Regions from separate parts of the Martelella endophytica genome, predicted to be linked through region 1. Evidence: riboswitches for the same ligand, from Rfam matches in the RefSeq annotation. Region 1 holds a riboswitch; the other holds the start of a gene.
The links. A riboswitch is a leader RNA that binds a small molecule or an ion and turns the genes downstream of it on or off. The one in region 1 is predicted to bind FMN.

Region 1 (10,293 bases):
AGAAGCATGGCGGTACGAACGAGATTCATCTGCCGGTCTCCGATAGGATGGATGCGCCGGTCTTCTTTCCGGCACCAATTGCGGATATAAGTGGGACGAAAATCGCCGCATATCAATAATCGCGGCCGCGAAATTGGTGCAATCATCATGGACGAAAAAGACAAGACCGGCGCAAAACAGAACGCCGGCGAAGAAGTTTCGACTTTCCCTTCCGCCGCCGAGCTTGCGGCCCTGACCGCCGCCGGCGCTTCCGGTGAGATGGTCGATCCTGAAGAAGAACGCCGTCGCAATCTCCCCGAGGCGGCGAAGCGCGCTCTGGCCGAGGCCGCCGAGCGCCGCAGGGTGGCCGACGCCGAGGCCAAGCCGGCGCCCGAAGAAGGCGGCCGTGGCGGCTTGGACCCTGCACGCTTCGGCGACTGGGAGATCAAGGGCAGGGCGATCGACTTCTGATCATAGGTAATTATTCCTATTGAGCGCTTTCCATAAAAGGAATAAATTCCTTTTCATGTCTCGAATCGCCTTTCTGGCCACGTCATTGCTGATCGCCACCGTGCGGGCGCCGTCCGTCGCTGCCGAAGATATCTTCGACGGCCCGGTGCGGGCTGAGGTGGTGCGGGTGATCGACGGTGACACGATCGTCGTTCAGGCGCGGCCGTGGCCTGGGCAGATCGTCGAGACCTCGGTGAGGGTGCGCGGCGTCGATACGCCGGAGCTGCGCTCGTCCTGCGACGCCGAGCGGGACGCGGCAAATGCCGCCAGGGCTTTCGTGATGTCGAATGTCCGGGAAGGCGAGACAGTGCAGTTGCGCAATATCGCCGGCGACAAGTATTTCGGCCGGGTGGTCGCCGATGTGGCGCTGGCGGACAAGCGCGACCTCAGCATGCTGTTGCTCTCCGGCGGCTATGCTGTGCCCTATGACGGCGGCCACAAGATCCCGTTCGTCTGCCCTTCGTCCTGAGCCGCGGCCGTCAGCCCTTGTGCGTCAGGATGTTGACCAGCTTTCCGCTCGGATCCTTAAGGTAGAACCGTCGTACGCCCCATGGCTCATCGGCCGGGCCATAGACGATCTCGTGACCGAGTTCTTCGGCCCGCCGGTGTACCGCGTCGACATCGTCCACCTCTATCGAGAGGTCGGGAACCGGCGTACCGGAGCCACCTTCGCTGGCGATGCTGATCTGGGTCTGAGCCTTTTCCCCGGAAACGAGTGTCGCGATCCATCCGAGGTCCATTGCCACATCAAGCTCCAGAAGATCGACATAGAAGGCGCGGACTTCGCCGGGTGATGTCGTCGCGATGTTGGAGACGATGCGTTTTACGACCATTTTCTGCTCCTCTTTCCGGCCTTTCGTAAGCATGCTGTTGAAGTGCGGTGCTCTCAATACCAAAAAAAGCCGCACCGTTTCCAGTGCGGCCAGTGGTTTCCTCAAGGGCGGATGGGACTATCCGCCATACATGAGGTTCGGGAGGAACAGGACGACGCCGGGGAAGAACAGCAGCAGCACGACCAGGCCGATGATGGCGGCAATGAACGGCCAGGATTCCTTCACATATTCCTCGATCGGCGTATCGAGCAGGCTGCAGACCGTGAACATCGCGACTCCGACCGGCGGGGTCATCGAACCGAAGGTCACGATCGTCATCATCAGGATACCGAAGTGAACCGGATCGACGCCGGCCTTGATGACGACGGGCACGAGGATCGGCGTCAGCAGCAGCACCAGGATCGTGCTTTCGAAGAACAGGCCGGCAATGAACAGGCCGATCAGGATGACGGTGACGATCAGCACCGGGTTCACCAGGCTCTCAAGCATGAAGCCGGCCACGTGCTGCGGCACCTGCAGGAAGATGATCGCAAAGCCGATCATTCCCGACATCAGGATGATCAGCATGATCAGGCCGATATCCGAAATCGCGTGGGCAAACGCGCGCTTGATCGCTTCGAAGGTCATCACCCGATGGGCGAAGCGACCGACGAGGATGGCGTAGACCACGGCGAAGGCACCGACTTCCGAGGGGGTGAACAGGCCGCCGCGGATCGAACCGATGAGCAGGACCGGAAACAGCAGCGCCCACTTGGCGCCCCAGGCCGCGCGCCCGAGTTCGCCCCGCGTCGGCTTGCGCATGTCGGAGAGCACATAGTTGCGACGGCGCGAGACGATCCATGCGGCCGTCATCAGGAACGCCATCATCAGGATGCCGGGGACAATGCCCGCCATGAACAGCCGGCCGATCGAGACCTGACCGACATAGCCATAGAGGATGAGCCCGATGGAGGGCGGAATGGTCGCGGTAATCAGCGACGACATTGCGATGACGGCCGAGGAGAAGCCCTTCGAATAGCCGTTCTTGATCATCTGCGGGCCGAGAACGCGGGCTTCCATCGCCGCATCGGCAACCGCCGAGCCGGAGACGCCGCCCATCAGGGTCGAAAGGATGATCGCAACCTGGGCAAGCCCGCCCGCCATCCAGCCGACGGCGACCTTGGAGAAGGTGAAGAGGCGGTCGGTGATGCCGCTCTCGTTCATCAGGTGGCCGGCCAGCACGAAGAAGGGAACGGCGAGTAGCGGAAAGCTCTGCGACACCGTCGCGATCTTCTGAACGCCGATCGACAGCGGCATGATGTCCGAGGTGAGGAAGAAGGTGAAGCCGGAGATGCCGATGGCAAACGCGATGGGTGCGCCAAGCAGCATCAGGACGAAGAAGACGATACCGATAAGGGCCATGATGCTTACTCCGCGGCGCCGGTCGAAACGACCGGTTCTTCCTGAGTGGCGGTGCGGGTGAAGACCAGCATCTTGCTCTTCGCATTGCGCCAGGCCTGGACGAGATTGCCGAGGATCGACAGCGACAGCATGATGCAGCCGGCTGGAACCGCGATCGTGACCCAGGCATAGGAGAGGCCGGAATCGCCGAACTGGCGTTCCTTGTTCAGCATGGTGAGGTCATAGCCTTCCACGGCGAGGATCATCAGGAAGCCGATGAACACGATCGCCAGCAGCGTTTCGAGGATCAGCCTGAAGCGGTGCGGGAAGGGGCGGACGAGAAAGTCGACGCCGAGATGGCCGCGCTCGCGCATGGCGCGCGCGGCGCCGATGAAGCAGAGCCAGATGAACAGAAGCTGGGCCAGGTCCACCGACCAGATCAGCGGATGGCCGAAGAAGCGCATGGTGGCGGCGATGAACACGAGCCCCGTGATGACCGCCAGCAGGATCGCGCCTGCGACAAATTCTATCTTAGCGAGGAAACCGGGCATGATGGCCCCTCCGGATTTGGTTGAGGAGCATTTCGGCCCTGTGCCGGGTCCCGGTCGTTGCCGGTGTCGAAATGCTCACGAACGCTTGTTCTGAGGCGGCCTCGCCACACTGGCGCCGGCCGTATTCGAGCCTTGGGAGGACGGACCGCGCCCGACATCTGCGGACGCGGCCCGTCATTTCACGGTCTGCTGCCCTGCGCCTTACTGCGCGGCGATCGCCTGCAGCTGGTCGCGCAGTTCGCCATAGCCGAGGTCGTCATAGACGACGGCGGTTGCTTCCTTGAACGGTGTGACGTCGATGATTTCGATGGTCACGCCTTCGTCCTTGAGCTGCTGCTCCAGGCCTGCAAGGGCTTCTTCCGTGCCGTGGGAGGCGATGTCGCCGGCTTTCAGGGCTTCCTCGTGCAGGATGGTCTGCAGGTTTTCCGGAAGCGAATCGACCCAGCCTGCGGAGGTGATGAGACCGGTGATCAGGTTGATGTGGCCGGTCAGCGTGATGTTGGTGATCACCTCGTCGAGCTTGGCGCCGACAACGGCGGGAAGCTGGGCTTCTGCGCCATCGATGACGTTGGAGGAGATCGCCGAGTAGACCTCGCCCCAGGGCATCGGTGTCGGCGTTGCGCCCATCGCGGCGATGGTGCCGGTCCAGACCGGGGCACCCGGCGTGCGCATGCGCACACCAGCGAGATCAGCCGGGCCGGTGATTTCCTTCTTGGTCAGCAGATGACGTTCGCCCTGCCACCAGTTGAAGCTCAGCACATCGAGGCCGGCATCATCATGCAGCTTTTCGGCCCATTCATTGAACAGGTCCGAGGTGACGACCTTGCGGATGCCGTCATAGCCGCTGGCGAGGTAAGGAGCGCCGAGAACGCCGAATTCGTTGACGAATACCGCCAGGCGACCGCCATCGACGACGACGGCAACCGGCGCGCCGGCGCGGGCCTGTTCCAGCACGTCCTCATCGGGGCCGAGCTGCGAGTTCGGGAACAGGCGCACTTCCAGCGCACCATCCGAAGCCGTGGCCACGTTTTCCGCGAAAGCCTCAAGGCCGGCATAGAGCGGGTCGTTGGTGGCAAGCGCGGTGTTGACGTTCAACGTGTAGTCGGCGGCAAGTGCCGAACCGGCCATCAGGCTGGCAGCCAGACCTGCGAGTGCGATGCTCTTGAGATTGATGTGATAGTTCATGACGTCCTCCCATTCAGACGGTTCAAGTGTTGGGGCTTATCGCCCCGGCTCTTCAAAGAATTCCGGCCGGTCCTCGAAAATGGCCGGAAGATCACTGAGGATTTCGCGCAAATGTCCGCGCACGGCCATTTCCGCCGCGTGCTGATCGCCGTTGCCGATGGCATCGACGATGGCTTCGTGCTGGTCGGTCAGCTTGACCATCGGAAAGCGCAGAAGGCTCAGATATCGGACACGGTCCATCTGCACCTTCAGCCCTTCGATCAGCATCCAGGCTCTGCCCTTGCCGGCCGCATCGGCCAGCGATTTGTGGAACAGTTCGTCGAGTTTGATGAAGCGGCTGGCATCGGTGCGGGCCGCTTCGCGCTGTTCGGCCAGCTGCTGACGAAGCTCACGCACAAGGCCCTGGTCCGCCTTTTCCGCCAGAAGCTTGACGATGTCCGCCTCGATCGCTTCACGCACGAAGCGGGCATCCATGACGGCTGCCTGCGAAATCCGGCGCACGAAGGTGCCGCGTTGCGGACGCACTTCGAGAAGCCCCTCTTCGGATAGCTTGATGAAGGCTTCGCGCACCGGCTGGCGGCTGACGGCGAACCGGGCGGCAAGCTCGGATTCGGACAGGCGCGTGCCGGGCGGCAGATCGTTGCGGAGAATGAGGTCACGCAGAATGCCGTGCAATTGCGACCCGACCGGTGCACCCGGCGAAATTGAGGTTGCGATCGTATCTGGCAGCATGGCTTCGTCCTCCCGACAAAAACAAGCTTGCACCATACTTCCATACTAGTCAACAGCGAAAATAACTGGTACGAATTTCGACTATGGGGCATAGCGTATTCATCCCATCCGTCCGCATTCAAAGAGCATATTCAGGGAGAGAGAAAATGAGGCAGACCTGGCGCTGGTTCGGACCCGTAGACCGCGTGTCGATCGATGACATGCTGCAGGCCGGCGTGGAAGGCGTCGTCACCGCGCTCCACCACGTCCCGACCGGCGTGGTGTGGACGCCCGAAGAAATCGCCAAACGGCAGGCCGAGCTTGCCGTCATGAAAGACGGCGGTGAGTCCGGGCTGAAATGGGAGGTGGTTGAAAGCCTCCCGGTGTCGGAAGACATCAAGAAGCAGAAGGGCGACTGGCGCACCCATATCGAGAACTACAAGGTCAGCCTGCGAAACCTTTCCGAGGCCGGCATCGAGGTCGTCTGCTACAACTTCATGCCGGTGCTGGACTGGACCCGCACCGATCTAGCCTACCGGCTGAAAACCGGCGCGACCTGCATGCGCTTCGACTATGCCGATTTCGCTGCCTTCGACATCCACATCCTGAAGCGCGATGGCGCCGCCGAGGATTTCTCGGAAGCCGTGCGCGAAGAGGCCGCTCGCCGCTTTTCCGCAATGGATGAGGCGCGCCAGCAGCTTCTGACCACAAACCTCGTGTTCGGCCTGCCGGGTGCGGCCGAGAACTTCACGCTTGAGGATGTACGGCAGCATCTCGCCGAATATGCCTCGATCTCGGCGGAAGGACTCTTTGCCCATTTCGTCGATTTCCTTGAAGAGGTCGTGCCGGTTGCCGAAGAGGTCGGCATCCGGATGTGCTGCCACCCCGATGATCCGCCCTTCGGCCTTCTCGGCCTGCCGCGGGTGATGTCGACGGAAGCCGATTACAAGGCGCTGATGGATGCCGTCGATGTGCCGGCAAACGGCATCACGCTCTGCTCCGGCTCGCTCGGCGCCCGGCCGGACAACGATCTGCCGGGGATGATGGAGCGTCTCGGTGATCGCGTCCACTTCCTGCATCTTCGCAACGTTCACCGCGAGACCGGGGATATCAAGGGTTCCTTCTACGAGTCGGAGCACCTCGGTGGCGACACCGACATGGTGGCGCTGGTGGCGGCCGCGCTGAAGGAAGAAAAGCGCCGCCGCGATGCTGGCCGGGCCGACTGGAACATTCCCTTCCGGCCCGATCACGGTCTCGATATTCTTGATGACCAGAACCGCAAGGCCCAGCCCGGCTATCCGGCGATCGGCCGCCTCAAGGGGCTTGCCGAGCTGCGCGGCGTGATGACGGCGCTGAGCCGCTGATCATGCAAACAGGTGCCGCGCTGCAACACAGCGCGGCGTCTACTCGTCTTCGCCGTCGGGCAGGGCGAAGGTCAGCGCCAGGAGGTTCTGGCGCAGCCGCTCGAGGTCCGAGCCGACAACGCTGTCAAGCCGATCGTGGGTTTCGCGCCACACCGGCACGGCACGCTCCAGAAGATCGAGCCCCTCATCGGTGAGCGCCAGCCGCCGGACGCGCTTGTCCTTACTGTCCTGAAATGTCCGCATCAGTCCCCGTCGCTCGAGCGGCTTGACCGACGCCGTCAAGGTCGTGCGGTCCATGGCCAGCACGTGGGCGACCTCGGCAACCCGCGGCGGCTCGGGCCGGTTCAGCGATACGAGAAGCGAATATTGGCCATTGGTGAGACCGAGAGGCCTGAGGGCATCGTCGAAAAAGCGTCCGACGGCCCGCGAGGCACGCTGCATGTGAAGACAAAGGCAGCGGTCCCGCACTTCCAGTGTGACGTCTATGGGTAGACTCTCGCGCATATCCATGCCTATTATGTTGATATCAACCTAAAAGGCTCAAGGCTTTAAGTCAAGATATCGGAGGGTTTTATGGCTTATGTAGACGGGTTTCTGGTCGCTGTTCCCACGGAAAACAAGCAGGCTTATGTCGAATTATGTGCAAAGGCGGCGAAAAAGTTCAAGGAACTTGGTGCGATCGACTACGTCGAGTGCTGGGGCGAGGACGTGCCGGAAGGCGCGGTCACCTCGTTCCCCATGGCCGTGAAGCGTGAGGCGGATGAAACCGTGGTGTTCTCCTGGGTTATCTGGCCGGACAAGGATGCCCGCAACAAGGCCTGGGAGGCGATGATGAAGGACGAGGACATGCCGGGCCCGGCCGACATGCCGTTTGACGGCAAGCGGATGATCTATGGCGGTTTCAGCCCGATTTTCGGCCTCGACGCCTGATGGTGGACACTGTGTCTGTCGAAAGCGCACCGGCCGGTGATAAAAACAGACTTGTCTTTTGCAAATGCGAAACCTAGATTTACCTCACCGGTCGACCAACGGCCGGTGACGTTCTCAGGGCGGGGTGAAATTCCCCACCGGCGGTAATTGCTCCTCTGGAGCATCAGCCCGCGAGCGCCTCTTTCGATCGCAGGACAGTTCTTGCCGAAGAAGAGGGTCAGCAGATCCGGTGTGATTCCGGAGCCGACGGTATAGTCCGGATGGAAGAGAACAGGCGCAATGACAGGCGAACTGCACCTTTTGAAGGGGCGGTGCGTCATTCTTTCCGCTTTCGCCCTGCTGGCGTCTTGTTGTTGAAACGAGGCGAAATGGCATGGGCATTCTTCCCGCCAGAGACTTGCTGATATCGGCAGCCGAACGCGCCGCGCTGGCGCGTGCGATCGAGGGCGCTTCGCGTCTTGTCGGCGCGACCGCGCCCAATCCGCCGGTCGGTTGCGTGCTGCTTGATGCGGATGGCGCTGTGCTTGCCGAAGGCTATCACCTGAAGGCCGGGGCGCCGCATGCCGAGGCCGCCGCCATCGCCGAAGCGCGGATGCGCAACGTCGAAGACCTGATCCACACGGTCGTCGTCACGCTAGAGCCCTGCAATCACCATGGCCGAACCCCGCCCTGTGCGGAGGCGATCCTGAAGACGCCCGCTCGCCGCGTGGTCATTGCAGCCGCTGATCCGAACCCATCCGTCAGGGGCGGCGGTGCCGCGCTTCTGGCGGAAGCCGGGCTCGATATCGTCTGGCCCGAGCAGAGCAGAAACGCAGCGGACACCCGCCTTGCGCTTTCCGCCCGGCGGCTCATTGCGCCGTTTTCCAAGCTCGTGCTGACCGGCCGGCCCTGGGTGACCCTGAAGCAGGCGGTCGATGAAGGTGGACGGATGATCCCGCCGCCCGGCCAAAAGACCTTCACCTCCGAAGCATCGCTGCGGCTTGCCCACCAGTTTCGCCGCCGCGCCGATGCAATCCTCACCGGCTCCGGCACCGTGCTCGCCGATGATCCCGCCTTCACCGTTCGCCTGGTCGCTGATTTTCCAGGCAAGAAGCGCTTTCTGGTGCTCCTTGATCGGCGCAAACGCGTGCCTGAGCGCTACGTCGAGGAGGCCACCCAGCGCGGCTTCGATGTCTTCCGCGCTGTCAACCTTGATGACGCGCTTGATCGTCTCGGCGCTGAGGGCGTGCTGGAAGTGCTGGTCGAGGCCGGCCCTGCCATCACCCGCGCCATGTTCGGTGCCGGGCTCGTCGATGAACATGTCCTGATTACCAAGGGGGAACCCGATCGCGTCAGGATCAGCCACGCAATCCCAGAATTCGATGCCCTGAATGGCGCCGGAGAACAGCCCGGAGAACGGCAATGACAATGATGCAACGCAATCTTTCCGCAGCTCCCGTTGAACAGGCGCTCGAGAAGCTCCGCACCGGCGGTATGGTGGTGCTGATCGATGACGAGGCCCGCGAAAACGAGGGCGATGTGGTCGTCGCCGCAGACTTTGCGACGCCTGCCGCGATCAACTTCATGGCAAAGCATGCCCGCGGCCTCATCTGCCTGACGCTGACGGGCGAACAGGTCGACAGGCTCGGCCTGCCGCCGATGGTGGCGAGCAACCGCGCCCGCCATTCCACCGCGTTCACGATCTCGATCGAAGCTGCCGAAGGGATCACCACCGGGATCTCGGCCGCGGAACGCGCCCGCACGGTCGCTGCAGCCGCGAACCCCGGCGCGAAATCCGCCGATATCGTTTCCCCCGGCCACATGTTTCCCCTTCGGGCGGCCGAGGGTGGGGTGCTGGCCCGCGACGGCCATACCGAAGGCGCTGTTGATCTTGCGCGGCTTGCCGGCCTCAATCCGGCGGCCGTCATCTGCGAGGTGATGCGCGATGATGGCGAGATGGCGCGCCGCGACGATCTCGCCCGCTTTGCCGCCGAACATGACCTGCCGCTACTAACGATCCGCGAACTTGCCGAATATCGCATGCGCACCGAAATCCTGGTGAAGGAAGTGGCGCAGGCGTCGCTGCCGACCAAGGTCGCCGGCTTCGCCGCGCACGCCTTCGAGAGCCTGATCGACGGTGTCGAGCACATCGCGCTGGTGAAGGGCCCGCTTTCCGACAATCCACTGGTGCGCGTCCATTCCGAATGCCTGACCGGCGACGTTTTCGGCTCGCTGAAATGCGATTGCGGCGACCAGTTGCGCGAAAGCATGGCGCTCATCGGCGAGAAGGGCGGCGTGGTCGTCTATCTGAAGGGCCAGGAAGGCCGTGGCATCGGTCTTGCCAACAAGATCCGCGCCTATGGCCTGCAGGAGAAGGGCCTCGACACCCATGCCGCCAATCTGGCGCTCGGCCTGCCGGCGGATGCCCGCGAATACTACGTTGCCGCCCATATCCTCAAGAGCCTGGGCATCACCCGCCTGCAGCTTCTCTCCAACAATCCGGACAAGCCCGAGGCGCTGGCTCGCTGCGGCATCACCGTGGAGAAGCGCCTGCCGCTGATCACCGCCACCAACCCATTCAACGAGACCTACCTCGCCACCAAGCGCGAGAAGTTCGGTCATATCCTGCCGCTTTGAACAGCCTCTGAAAGGAAAATGCGTGTCCCATCGCATCGCTATCGTCATCTCCCGTTTCAATGAAAAGGTCACGACCGGCCTTCTGAACGGCGCCAAGGCCGAGCTTGCCGAGCGCGGCGCGCCGGTTGCCGAGGCCGACATCTTCGACGTGCCCGGGGCCTTCGAGATTCCGCTCGTTGCCAAGAAGCTGGCGCATACCGGCAAGTTCGCCGGCGTTGTCTGCATCGGCGCGGT
Region 2 (10,293 bases), 1.2 Mb from region 1:
AAGAGGATCGTCTGAATGCGGCCGAGCGCCGAGAGCGCCTTCAGGCCGGCAGCGCTGCGGTCGTCGTCGAAGGTCTGGAAGATGTCGTCGACAATCAGCGGCGCCGGCTCGTTGCGGCTCGCATAGTCTTCGAGGAAGGCGAGCCTGAGGGCGAGGTAGAGCTGGTCACGGGTGCCATCGCTGAGGCCACCGACCGGAACCTCCTCGCCGCCAGCGCGCAGCGCCGAGAGCACCAGCGTATCCTGTTCGCCGTAAGCCTGCGTCAGCCCGTCGAAGGCGCCGCGCGTCAGCGCGCGGAAATGCCGGCCGGCGGCTGCAAGGATAGGATCGGCGCGGCCCTCGCGATAGCGATCGAGCGCACTGTCGAGCAGCCGGCCGGCAAGTTTCAGCACCACCCATTCGCGAGCGAGATCGCGCGCTTCGGCCTCGGCGGAAACCCGCTCGAAGGCCGCGGCCTCGGCGCTCTGCCCCTGCCCCATGGCCTCCTTGCGGTGCCTGCAGCCCAGCCGTCGCTCACGCAGCGTCTCGAATGCTTCGTTATCGTCGGCCTGATCGGAGCCGAGGGTTTCGAGTTCCTGCCGGCAGGCGGCGATATCGAGCCCCGCCGCGAGCGCGCGGGTCTCGGCCTCGTCCGCACCATCGCTGCCCTCGTCAAAGCGCCGGCGCGCCTCGCGAAGCTCCTGGCGCAGCCCCGCCCGCATCTTCAGCCTTTCGGCGAGCCCGGCAATACTGACGCCCTCGGGCAAGCTTGCGGCGATCTCGCCGATGCGGGCCTCGCAGTTTTCCTGCCCCACCCCGAGCGCATCGATCTCGCGCTGCAGGACGGCGGCATTCTCTTCCAGCGTTTCGCGACGGGTGGCGCGCGTTGCGTGAATTTCGACGCGCTCGGCAAGGCGACGGATGATTTCGGCCGGCGCGTCTGCCGCCATTTCCGGCGCCACCGTCTCGGCCAATGCACGCGCATCGTCCTCGAACCGCGCAATCCGCGCTTCGTCGGCCGCCGTCTCGCGCGACAGCCGTTCGCGGGAGGCAAGGAGCGGCGGCACGCGTTCCCGCAGCGCGAGTGCGGCGCGGGCCGCGGCGAGACCGGTATCGGGTGCAAGGCCGAAGCGGCCGAGTGCCACCGTGTACCGCTTCTGAAACTCGGCTTTGCGCGTCTCCAGCACGGCGAGCTCGGAAACCCTCGCCTCGATTGCCTGCCTTGCCGCTGCGCGCTGGCCTTCGCGCTCGCGCGCGCCTGCCCAGCGTTCTGAGAGCCTGTCGAGCGCCGTCCCGATCTGGCGGCAAAGCGCCAGAGCCGGGAGTTCGGCGTCGATGCCGAGATCCCGGGCAAGTGCCCTCAGCGCCGGCAGCAGCTCGTCCCGCCTGCGCAAGGCGGCGCCATGCTTGTCCCGAAGCGATTGCACCGCCTCTCGTTCGACGAAAAGGGTTTCGACGGCGCGCAGCCATTCGATCATCTCGTCCGGCTCGGCGGGCGCGATCGCAAGCCGCGAAAACAAACCACGGTAATCGGCGGTGGCACGCTCCAGTGCCGCAGCGGCTTCGTCGCGGCGCAGGGCCATCGTTTCTCGGCTCCCCTGCGTCTGCGTCAGCCGTTTCACGATTTCGCCGAGGCGGGCGACCCGTTCGGCGTCATCCAGCGCGCCGTCGGCAAGCCGGTCGGCCTCCTCGACCGCGTTGATGTAAGATTGCGCCGCCGACGCCCCCTCGGCAAAGGCGCGAAACAGCCCGTCGCGGCGGGTTCGTGCCGCAACGATTGCCGCACGGGTCGGCACGGGACCGCGCTCGCCCTCCGTGGCAAGCTGCGTGCTGAGCCGCGCCTCCTCGTCCATGAGCTCGGTCAGGGCGCGGGCGCTGTCGCCGTCAGCCTTGCGTGCAGAGGCCACGGCATCGCGGTGCCTGCGCAACTCTGCCTGGTTTGGCAGCTCGGCCTGCGAGAGCGCGAAAATATCGACGATGGCGGGCCTGAGCCCGGCCGCGGAAGCGCCAAGCGACCGCTCCCGCCGCGAGATCTCGGTTTCCAGGGCCTCCATCTCCTCGAGGCTGAGGATATCGGGGCGCAGCGCCTCGTAACGCCGGCGCAGGGGTGTCGGGTCGACAAGATGACCTTCGCCGCGGTCCCCCTCCAACGCTGACAGGGCCTGCCGGCCTTCGGCCAAAGCCTTCTCAGCCGCCGCTTTTTCACGCGCAAGCGCGCCGCCTTCCTCGACAAGCTGCTCGAGCTCTGCCCGCAGCATCGCGTTCGGGCTGCTGCTTTCGAGCTCTTCGACCGATGAGAGCCCCAGTTGAGCCGCATAGCCGGCAAGCTCTGCCATGGCGTCATCGCGTGCCAGCCGGCGCGCCGGCAATGCCTCGACAGCCTGCGCATAAAGCCCGCTCTCGACGCCGAGGCGGCTGACATCGCCGCGCCTTTCCAGAAGTGCGTCATCGACCTTCAGCGCCTCAAGGTCCCGCCTGAGGCCGCCAAGGCGCCCGCCCTTTTCCGCGATCGTTGCCTGAAGCCGCTGCCGGTCCGCCTCCAGCGTCTCCAGCGCCAGTCCGGTTTCATCGGCAACACTGGCGACATCTTCCAGTTCGGCCAAGGCCGCGACATGACGGTCGATCTCGAGGACGAGGCCGCGCAGGCGCTGCAACCGTTCGAGCTCCGCAATCCGGGCGGCGCGCTTGCGGCAGCGATCCTGAACGGTGTCGATTTCCTCATCGATCTCGCGCTCTTCCTTCAGCAGCGCCTTCCAGTCGCTGGCGTTGAGTTCAAGCGCGCGTTCGGCCTTGCGGGCCTCGTCGTGACGGTCGAGCGCCTGGTAAAAGCTGCGGGTTTGCGAGCGGCGCGGCGCGTAGATCGCATCGGCATCGGCGGCGAGCCTTTCGCTTGCGATCCTTAGCCCGGTGAGCCCAGAGGCGGCGGAGAACAGCATCTGCCCGATCTCGCCACCATCGGCGAGCATCTCGTCAGCCCCGGCGCGCAGCCGCTCCGAATCGAGCCCAAAGGCGCGTTCGAAGACCGGCCGCTCCAGACTGCCGAGAAAGGCCGCCAAGGCGTCGTCATTCAGCGCCGTCTCGGCGGCTCCCTCCAGCAGGGTATTCTTCCGTCCCTTGCGGCGGCGAAAGGACAGCCGGGCGCCGGATCGCGCCGCGATTTCGGCGCCGATGCGCAGATCGCGCGCCTCATGCAGGAAATCGAAGCCGACATCGCGATCGGGAAAGCCGAAGAGCAAGTCGGAAAAGGCGGACAGCGCCGACGATTTGCCGGCCTCGTTCGGGCCGTAGACGATATGCAGCCCGGCTTCCGGCCGGAAGAGGATGGAGCGATCGGTGAAATGCCCGTAGCGGATCAGGTCGAGCGAGAGAAAACGCATATCGTCAGTTCTCCGCAGAAAGGCGAGCGCCGAGAATGGCCCGGGCTTCGGCCAGAAGAGCGGATGCACTGTCGCCCAGCGGCTCGGCTTCGGCCGCAGCGCCACCGGGCAGCTTTTTGGCAATCTCCTCGATCAGCGCATCAAGCGCCTCGCCAATCTCGGGTTCGCCGGCGATGGCGTCGATCATGCGCTCGATATCGAGCGTGGTTTCGTCCTGCACCGGCCGTGGCGCATCATCGGGCGGCAGGAGGTCGAGGACCAGCTTCTCCAGCCAGAGCTCGGCATGAACGCGCTGCAGAGCCGCCTGCAGGTCGTCATGCCACTCGCCGCGCGCCGATTGCAGCCGCGCCGATCCATCGTGACGCCCCGAAAGGCTTAACCGCAACGCCAGCGGACGTTCGTCGGCCGCCTCAGCGAATTCCTCGACCCTGTGCTCGACCGCGGAGAGGATGTCGCCATCCTGCATGTCCGGCGTCACTGTAACGGTCACGGCCTCGAAGCGGGCGCAGTCGAGCGAAAGCCGCTCGTAGCGCGCCCTGCCCTCCTCGACCGTCACCAGCACTGCACCCTTTTCACCCGTCTCGCGGATATTGCGGCCCTGCAGGTTGCCGGGAAAGATCGTCAGCGGATCGGCGGAGACTTCCTCGAAGCTGTGGACATGGCCAAGCGCCCAGTAGTCATAGCCGCGCGAGGCAAGATCCGCCGGGGTGCAGGGTGCATAGACGGCATGCGGCGGCCGGCCGGAGAGCGAGGTGTGCAGCACGCCAATGTTGAAATGGCCGGGCACGGCGGGCGGATAGGCAAGCGCCAGATTGTCGTTCGCCACGCGCTCGGCAAAGCCCTGGCCATGCAGCGCCACCTTCAGATGGTCGATGACGAAGGTTTCGGGCTTGCGGGTCGAGAACTCGTGCACGTCGTCGGGCATCGCAATGGTGCGGGTGACGATGCTCTCGGCGTCGTGATTGCCGCGCAGGAAGTAGACCGGGATGCCGGCGCGGGCGAGCCGGGCGATCTCGCGGTTGAAGAACAGGCCGATATGGTTGTCCTTCCAGGCGCCGTCATAGACGTCACCGGCAATCACCAGGAAATCCACCTCAAGCGAAAGCGCCCGGTCTATCAGCGCCGTGAAGGCATCACGCCCGGCCGCGGCAAAACGCTCGGCAATACGCTTGTCCTTCAGCCGGAGGCCCGAAAGCGGGCTTCCAAGGTGCAGATCGGCAGCATGGATGAAGCGGAAGCTGGACACGGATCACGTTTCCCTGTTTTCCCATCGGCCTTCGACGGGTAAAAGAACTCCGGACGCTATTTCAAGTCAAAAGCGCCATAAGCGGCGCTTTGCTTTCCAGCGACGATTCTACCGGAGGAACACATGCATTATCACAATTTCGGCCGCACGGGGCGGCCCGTATCGAACATCGGCTTCGGCGCCTGGCAGATCGGCGGGTCCTGGGGATCGGTCACCGAGGAGGACGGCCGCGCCGCGCTGAACGCGGCACTTGATGCCGGCATCAACTTCATCGACACCGCCGATGTCTATGGCGACGGCCGCTCGGAAAAGATCATCGCCGATGTGCTGGCCAGCCGTGGCGGCCAACGCCCTTTCGTGGCGACCAAGGCCGGGCGCCGTCTCAACCCGCATACGGCGGAGGGCTATAACCGCGAGAACCTGGAAGGCTTTATCGATCGCAGCCTGAAGAACCTGAAGATGGAACGGCTCGATCTGGTGCAGCTCCATTGCCCGCCGACGGAAGCCTTCTACCGGCCTGACGTGTTCGAAGCGCTCGACGCGATCAAGGCCAAGGGCAAGATCGCCAATTACGGCGTCAGCGTCGAGAAGGTCGAGGAAGCGCTGAAGGCGATCGAGTTTCCGGGCGTTGCCAGCGTCCAGATCATCTACAACATCTTCCGCCAGCGCCCGGCCTCGCTGTTCCTGCCGGAGGCAAAGAAGAAGAACGTCGCCGTCATCGTGCGCGTGCCGCTGGCAAGCGGGCTGCTATCGGGCAAGATCACCCGCAACACCGCCTTCGCCAAGGATGACCATCGCAACTTCAACCGCAATGGCGACGCCTTCGATGTCGGCGAGACCTTTGCCGGCGTGCCGTTCGAGATCGCGCTCGATGCCGTCGAGGAAGTGCGCAAGCATGTGCCGGGTGGCGAAAGCATGGCCGCTTTTGCGCTACGCTGGATCCTGATGAACGAGGCTGTCACCGTCGCCATTCCGGGTGCGCGCAATGCCGAGCAGGCAAAGGGCAACGCAGCGGCTTCCGATCTTCCGGTCATCGGCGCCGACGTGATGGCGGCGATGGAAGAGCTCTATCGCTCCCGCATCGCTCCGCATGTGCATCAGCGCTGGTAGGTGTATCTCGGACCAAATAATCTCCCCCCTTAAGGGGGAGATCGGTAGCGGCGGGCTTTGGGCCATAAAACACGGGCTGATTGTGCCGGCAGGGCTCCTCCCTCAGGCCTCGCGCCGCCGCTCGATCAGCATGATCGAAAGCGAAGCGCCGAGGATCATCACGCCGCCCACCCAGAACAAGCTGTCCGGCGCATAGCCGAACACCAGCCAGCCTCCGAGAACGTTGAGCGGTAGCTTCAGGTCGTCGAAGGGCTGCACATAGGCGGCATCGGCGGATGAATAGGCAAGCGTGAGGAAATACTGCGCGAGGACGGTCACCAGGCCGAGCGCGATCATGACCCACAGCATGTCCCCGGTCGGCACGGCGAAGCCACCGCCGATGGCGACCAGAAGGTTGATCGGCGTCAGCAGCATCAGCAGCCAAACGGTGATCGATTCCGGCGCTTCGTCGGCGGTCAGGTTCTTGGTGATCAGCGAGGTTCCCCCCCACAGAAGTGCCGAAGCGACCGGCAGCAGCGCCGCCCAGGTAAAGGCCTCGGACCACGGCTGGAGGATGAGCACGGCGCCGGTAAAGCCCACCGCCGTCGCGATCCAACGCGAGGCGCCGACGCGTTCATTGAGGAAAAGCTTCGCGCCGACAATGATGAAGAACGGCGAGGTCATGACCAGCGCAATGGCCTGGCTGATCGGAACCGAGGCAAGGCCGATCGCCCAGGCCTGAACGCCAAGTGCCGAAAGCGCCACCCGGATGACATGGCGCCACGGATGCTCCGTGCGCATAACCTTCAGCCCGGTGCGGAACAGATAGGGCAGTGAAAACAGGAGCGCGATGCCATATTGCCAGAAGGCAACCGAAGACGCGGCAAAGCCCATGTTCATGGTGATCTGCTGAATGAGAATGTTGCCGGCCGTATAGACCACACCGGCAAGCACCATCCAGAACGCCCCGACAAGGGCTGGGGAACGGCGAAGTGTCGCGTTCATGACCGTCTCGAACCTTTCTCGCCTCACCCGGAGGCAGTGTGGACGGGACGACGCGACGGGCCAGCAATCGGCGCCAGCGCCGCTGCCATGCTCGACTGTTCTCTTTCATCCGGACTCTAACCGTCGGCTCCGGAGTTGCACCGGATCTGCTGACCCCGGTCCTTGCGAACCGGGCGCTCGCGGGCTTGCGCACAAACCGCGCTTACCGCCGGTGGGGAATTTCGCCCCGCCCCGAGAACCTGCCGGAAAGATATCCGGCACCAATACCCATCAGTTAGTCGAGCGCCGGTGAAACGGCAAGTGGTTTCGCCGGAGTGGAATGGTTACTGAGCGTCAACGAAACGCGCACAAAAAAACCCGGAGCAATGCCCCGGGTCTTGTCGCTTAGGAAAGCGGCGGAACTTACGAGTTGCAAGCTTCCTTGAGGCCTTTGCCGGCCGTGAACTTCGGAACGTTACGGGCCGGGATATCGACCTCAGCGCCCGTCGACGGGTTGCGGCCCTTGCGAGCTGCGCTGTGCGAAACGGTGAAGGCGCCGAAACCGGCGAGGCGGACTTCGCCGCCATTCTTCAGTTCGCCCTGGACGGCATCAAAAACAGCGTCGACAGCGGAAGCGGCGTCGGTCTTCGACAGGCCAGCCTTTTCAGCGACGGAGGCTACGAGTTCACTCTTGTTCATGTTTCCACCCTTTCTCAAATGGTTCGAAACGAATCTCGGTTCAGTCGGGCTCAGATAATCAACACCGGGACCCGCCAGCAATTCAAAAGCCCTGCGTTTCAACGAATTGCAATAGCAATACGACGATTTGTGAAGAAAGGCCGGTCAGAGACCGGCCTTCAAGGCTTCTTTTCCACAGGAGCCCCGGAAAAGTGGCTATTTTTCGGCGTTAGTGAGCCATTGTCTTGCCCGAGTCGGCATCCTTGTCGTCGGTGGAAATCGCCACGTTTTCAGCCGCGGGATCCCATTCGATCGGCTGCGGCACCTCCAGCAAGGCGTGCTGCAGAACCTCACCCATGCGCGAAACCGGGATGATTTCCAGGCCGTTCTTGACGTTGTCCGGAATGTCGGGAAGGTCCTTGGCGTTCTCTTCCGGGATCAGCACCTTCTTGATGCCGCCACGAAGAGCCGCAAGCAGCTTCTCCTTCAAACCACCGATCGGCAGAACCCGGCCGCGAAGGGTGATCTCACCCGTCATCGCCACGCTCTTGTCGACCGGAATACCGGTCATTACCGAGACGATCGCGGTCGCCATCGCGACACCTGCAGACGGTCCGTCCTTCGGGGTCGCCCCTTCCGGCACATGGACGTGAATGTCGTTCTTGTCGAACATAGGCGGCTTGATGCCGAAGTCGACGGCGCGCGAGCGGACATAGGAGGCCGCTGCCGAAATCGATTCCTTCATCACGTCGCGCAGGTTGCCGGTGACCGTCATGCGACCCTTGCCGGGCATCATCACGCCTTCGATCGTCAGCAGCTCACCGCCGACTTCCGTCCAGGCAAGACCGGTGACAACACCGACCTGGTCCTCACCCTCGGCCTCGCCGTGGCGGAACCGCTGGACACCGAGATAATCCTCAAGATTATCGGCAGTGATATGGACTTCCGTCTTGTCGCCCTTGACGATCTCGGTGACGGCCTTGCGGGCAAGCTTCATCAGCTCGCGCTCGAGGCTGCGCACGCCCGCTTCGCGGGTGTACTGCTGGATGACCCGCGTGATCGCCGCATCATCAACCGAGAACTCCTCGGACTTCAGTGCGTGTTCGCGGATCGCCTTCGGCAGCAGGTGACGCTTCGCGATCTCCAGCTTTTCCTCTTCGGTGTAGCCGGCAATGCGAATGATCTCCATGCGGTCCATCAGCGGGCCCGGAATGTCGAGCGTGTTCGCCGTGGTGATGAACATCACGTTGGACAGGTCGTATTCGACTTCCAGGTAGTGGTCCATGAAGGTCGAATTCTGTTCCGGGTCCAGCACCTCAAGCAGAGCCGAGGACGGATCGCCGCGGAAATCGGCGCCCATCTTGTCGATCTCGTCGAGCAGGAAGAGCGGGTTGTTCTTGCCCACCTTCTTCATCGACTGGATGATCTTGCCGGGCATCGAACCGATATAGGTCCGGCGATGACCGCGGATCTCGGACTCGTCACGGACGCCACCGAGCGCCATGCGCACGTACTCACGGCCGGTTGCCTTGGCAATCGACTGGGCAAGCGAGGTCTTGCCGACGCCGGGCGGGCCGACGAGGCACAGGATCGGGCCTTTCAGCTTCTTGGCGCGGGCCTGGACGGCGAGGTATTCGACCACACGGTCCTTGACCTTTTCGAGACCGAAATGATCTTCTTCGAGCACCTTCTCGGCAGCCTTCAGATCGCGCTTGACCTTGGACTTGTTGTTCCAGGGCAGGCCGACAATCCAGTCGAGATAGTTGCGGACCACAGTCGCTTCTGCCGACATCGGGCTCATGTTGCGCAGCTTCTTCAGCTCGCCCTCAGCCTTTTCGCGGGCTTCCTTGGAAAGCTTGGTCTTCTTGATCTTTTCTTCAAGTTCACCGACTTCGTCGCGACCGTCCTCGCTCTCGCCGAGCTCCTTCTGAATGGCCTTCATCTGCTCATTCAGGTAGTACTCGCGCTGGGTCTTCTCCATCTGTCGCTTGACGCGGGTGCGGATGCGCTTCTCGACCTGAAGGACCGAGATCTCGCCTTCCATGAAGCCGAGCGCCTTTTCAAGGCGTTCCTTGACGCTGGTGGTTTCCAGCATCTCCTGCTTCTCGGTCAGCTTGATCGCGAGATGCGAGGCAACGGTATCGGCAAGCTTCGAGTAATCCTCGATCTGGCCGGCAGCGCCAACGACTTCAGGCGAAACCTTCTTGTTGAGCTTCACATAGTTCTCGAATTCGGAGACGACCGAACGGGACAGCGCCTCGATCTCGACGGCATCCTCTTCGGGCTCGGCAAGCACTTCGGCTTCGGCTTCGTAGAATTCATTCTCGACACGAATGTCACCGATAGCAGCGCGCGACTTGCCTTCGACCAGCACCTTGACGGTGCCATCGGGCAGTTTCAGCAGCTGCAGCACATTGGCGATGGTGCCGATACGATAGAGCGCGTCCGGAGCCGGATCATCGTCGGCCGCATTCACCTGCGTGACCAGCATGATCTGGCGGTCGGCATTCATCACCTCTTCGAGCGCGCGGATGGATTTCTCGCGACCGACGAAGAGCGGGACGATCATGTGGGGGAAGACCACGATGTCGCGCAGGGGCAACACGGGAAACGCAGCGTTTTCCGCTGCTGGCGCGTTCTGCGTCATGTTCTTTTCCTTTCCGACACCCGGCAGAAACCGGGCAATGGCTGTTGGGAGGCAGCCTTGTTGTCAATTGTTAGCGAACAAGTGGCGCTTTGGAAGGAAGATTTCAACCTTTGGCGGGTTTTCCCTCGGAACAATGCGCCGGCTCGATCGTTTCATGCCGAATGCGCGTTCGAAAACGCAGAAAGGCAGGACCGCGGTCCTGCCTTTCCGTCAGACCGAACTGACTTTCATCAGGCCGAGGCGTTGGCCTTGTCCTCGGTGCGATTGGCATAGATGTAGAGCGGCTGCGACGT

Region 2: linked by a shared signal. The riboswitch ahead of TM49_RS14855 (DMT family transporter) and the one ahead of ribD (bifunctional diaminohydroxyphosphoribosylaminopyrimidine deaminase/5-amino-6-(5-phosphoribosylamino)uracil reductase RibD) in region 1 are both predicted to bind FMN.

What each region holds. Positions count from the first base shown of each region.
Region 1 covers NZ_CP010803.1:4,452,442-4,462,734, reverse strand. Annotated here, with positions in the region: gene htpX (zinc metalloprotease HtpX) at 1-29, opposite strand, end outside; gene TM49_RS20805 (DUF1674 domain-containing protein) at 259-450, shown strand; gene TM49_RS20800 (thermonuclease family protein) at 506-958, shown strand; gene TM49_RS20795 (VOC family protein) at 969-1,322, opposite strand; gene TM49_RS20790 (TRAP transporter large permease) at 1,440-2,723, opposite strand; gene TM49_RS20785 (TRAP transporter small permease) at 2,729-3,253, opposite strand; gene TM49_RS20780 (C4-dicarboxylate TRAP transporter substrate-binding protein) at 3,455-4,438, opposite strand; gene TM49_RS20775 (GntR family transcriptional regulator) at 4,475-5,170, opposite strand; gene uxuA (mannonate dehydratase) at 5,317-6,513, shown strand; gene TM49_RS20765 (MarR family winged helix-turn-helix transcriptional regulator) at 6,553-7,023, opposite strand; gene TM49_RS20760 (DUF1428 domain-containing protein) at 7,087-7,443, shown strand; FMN riboswitch at 7,550-7,719, shown strand; gene ribD (bifunctional diaminohydroxyphosphoribosylaminopyrimidine deaminase/5-amino-6-(5-phosphoribosylamino)uracil reductase RibD) at 7,817-8,848, shown strand; gene ribB (3,4-dihydroxy-2-butanone-4-phosphate synthase) at 8,845-10,059, shown strand; gene ribH (6,7-dimethyl-8-ribityllumazine synthase) at 10,082-10,293, shown strand, end outside.
Region 2 covers NZ_CP010803.1:3,249,033-3,259,325, reverse strand. Annotated here, with positions in the region: gene TM49_RS14870 (ATP-binding protein) at 1-3,356, opposite strand, end outside; gene TM49_RS14865 (metallophosphoesterase family protein) at 3,361-4,602, opposite strand; gene TM49_RS14860 (aldo/keto reductase) at 4,726-5,712, shown strand; gene TM49_RS14855 (DMT family transporter) at 5,815-6,696, opposite strand; FMN riboswitch at 6,790-6,939, opposite strand; gene TM49_RS14850 (HU family DNA-binding protein) at 7,099-7,392, opposite strand; gene lon (endopeptidase La) at 7,583-10,000, opposite strand; gene clpX (ATP-dependent Clp protease ATP-binding subunit ClpX) at 10,231-10,293, opposite strand, start outside.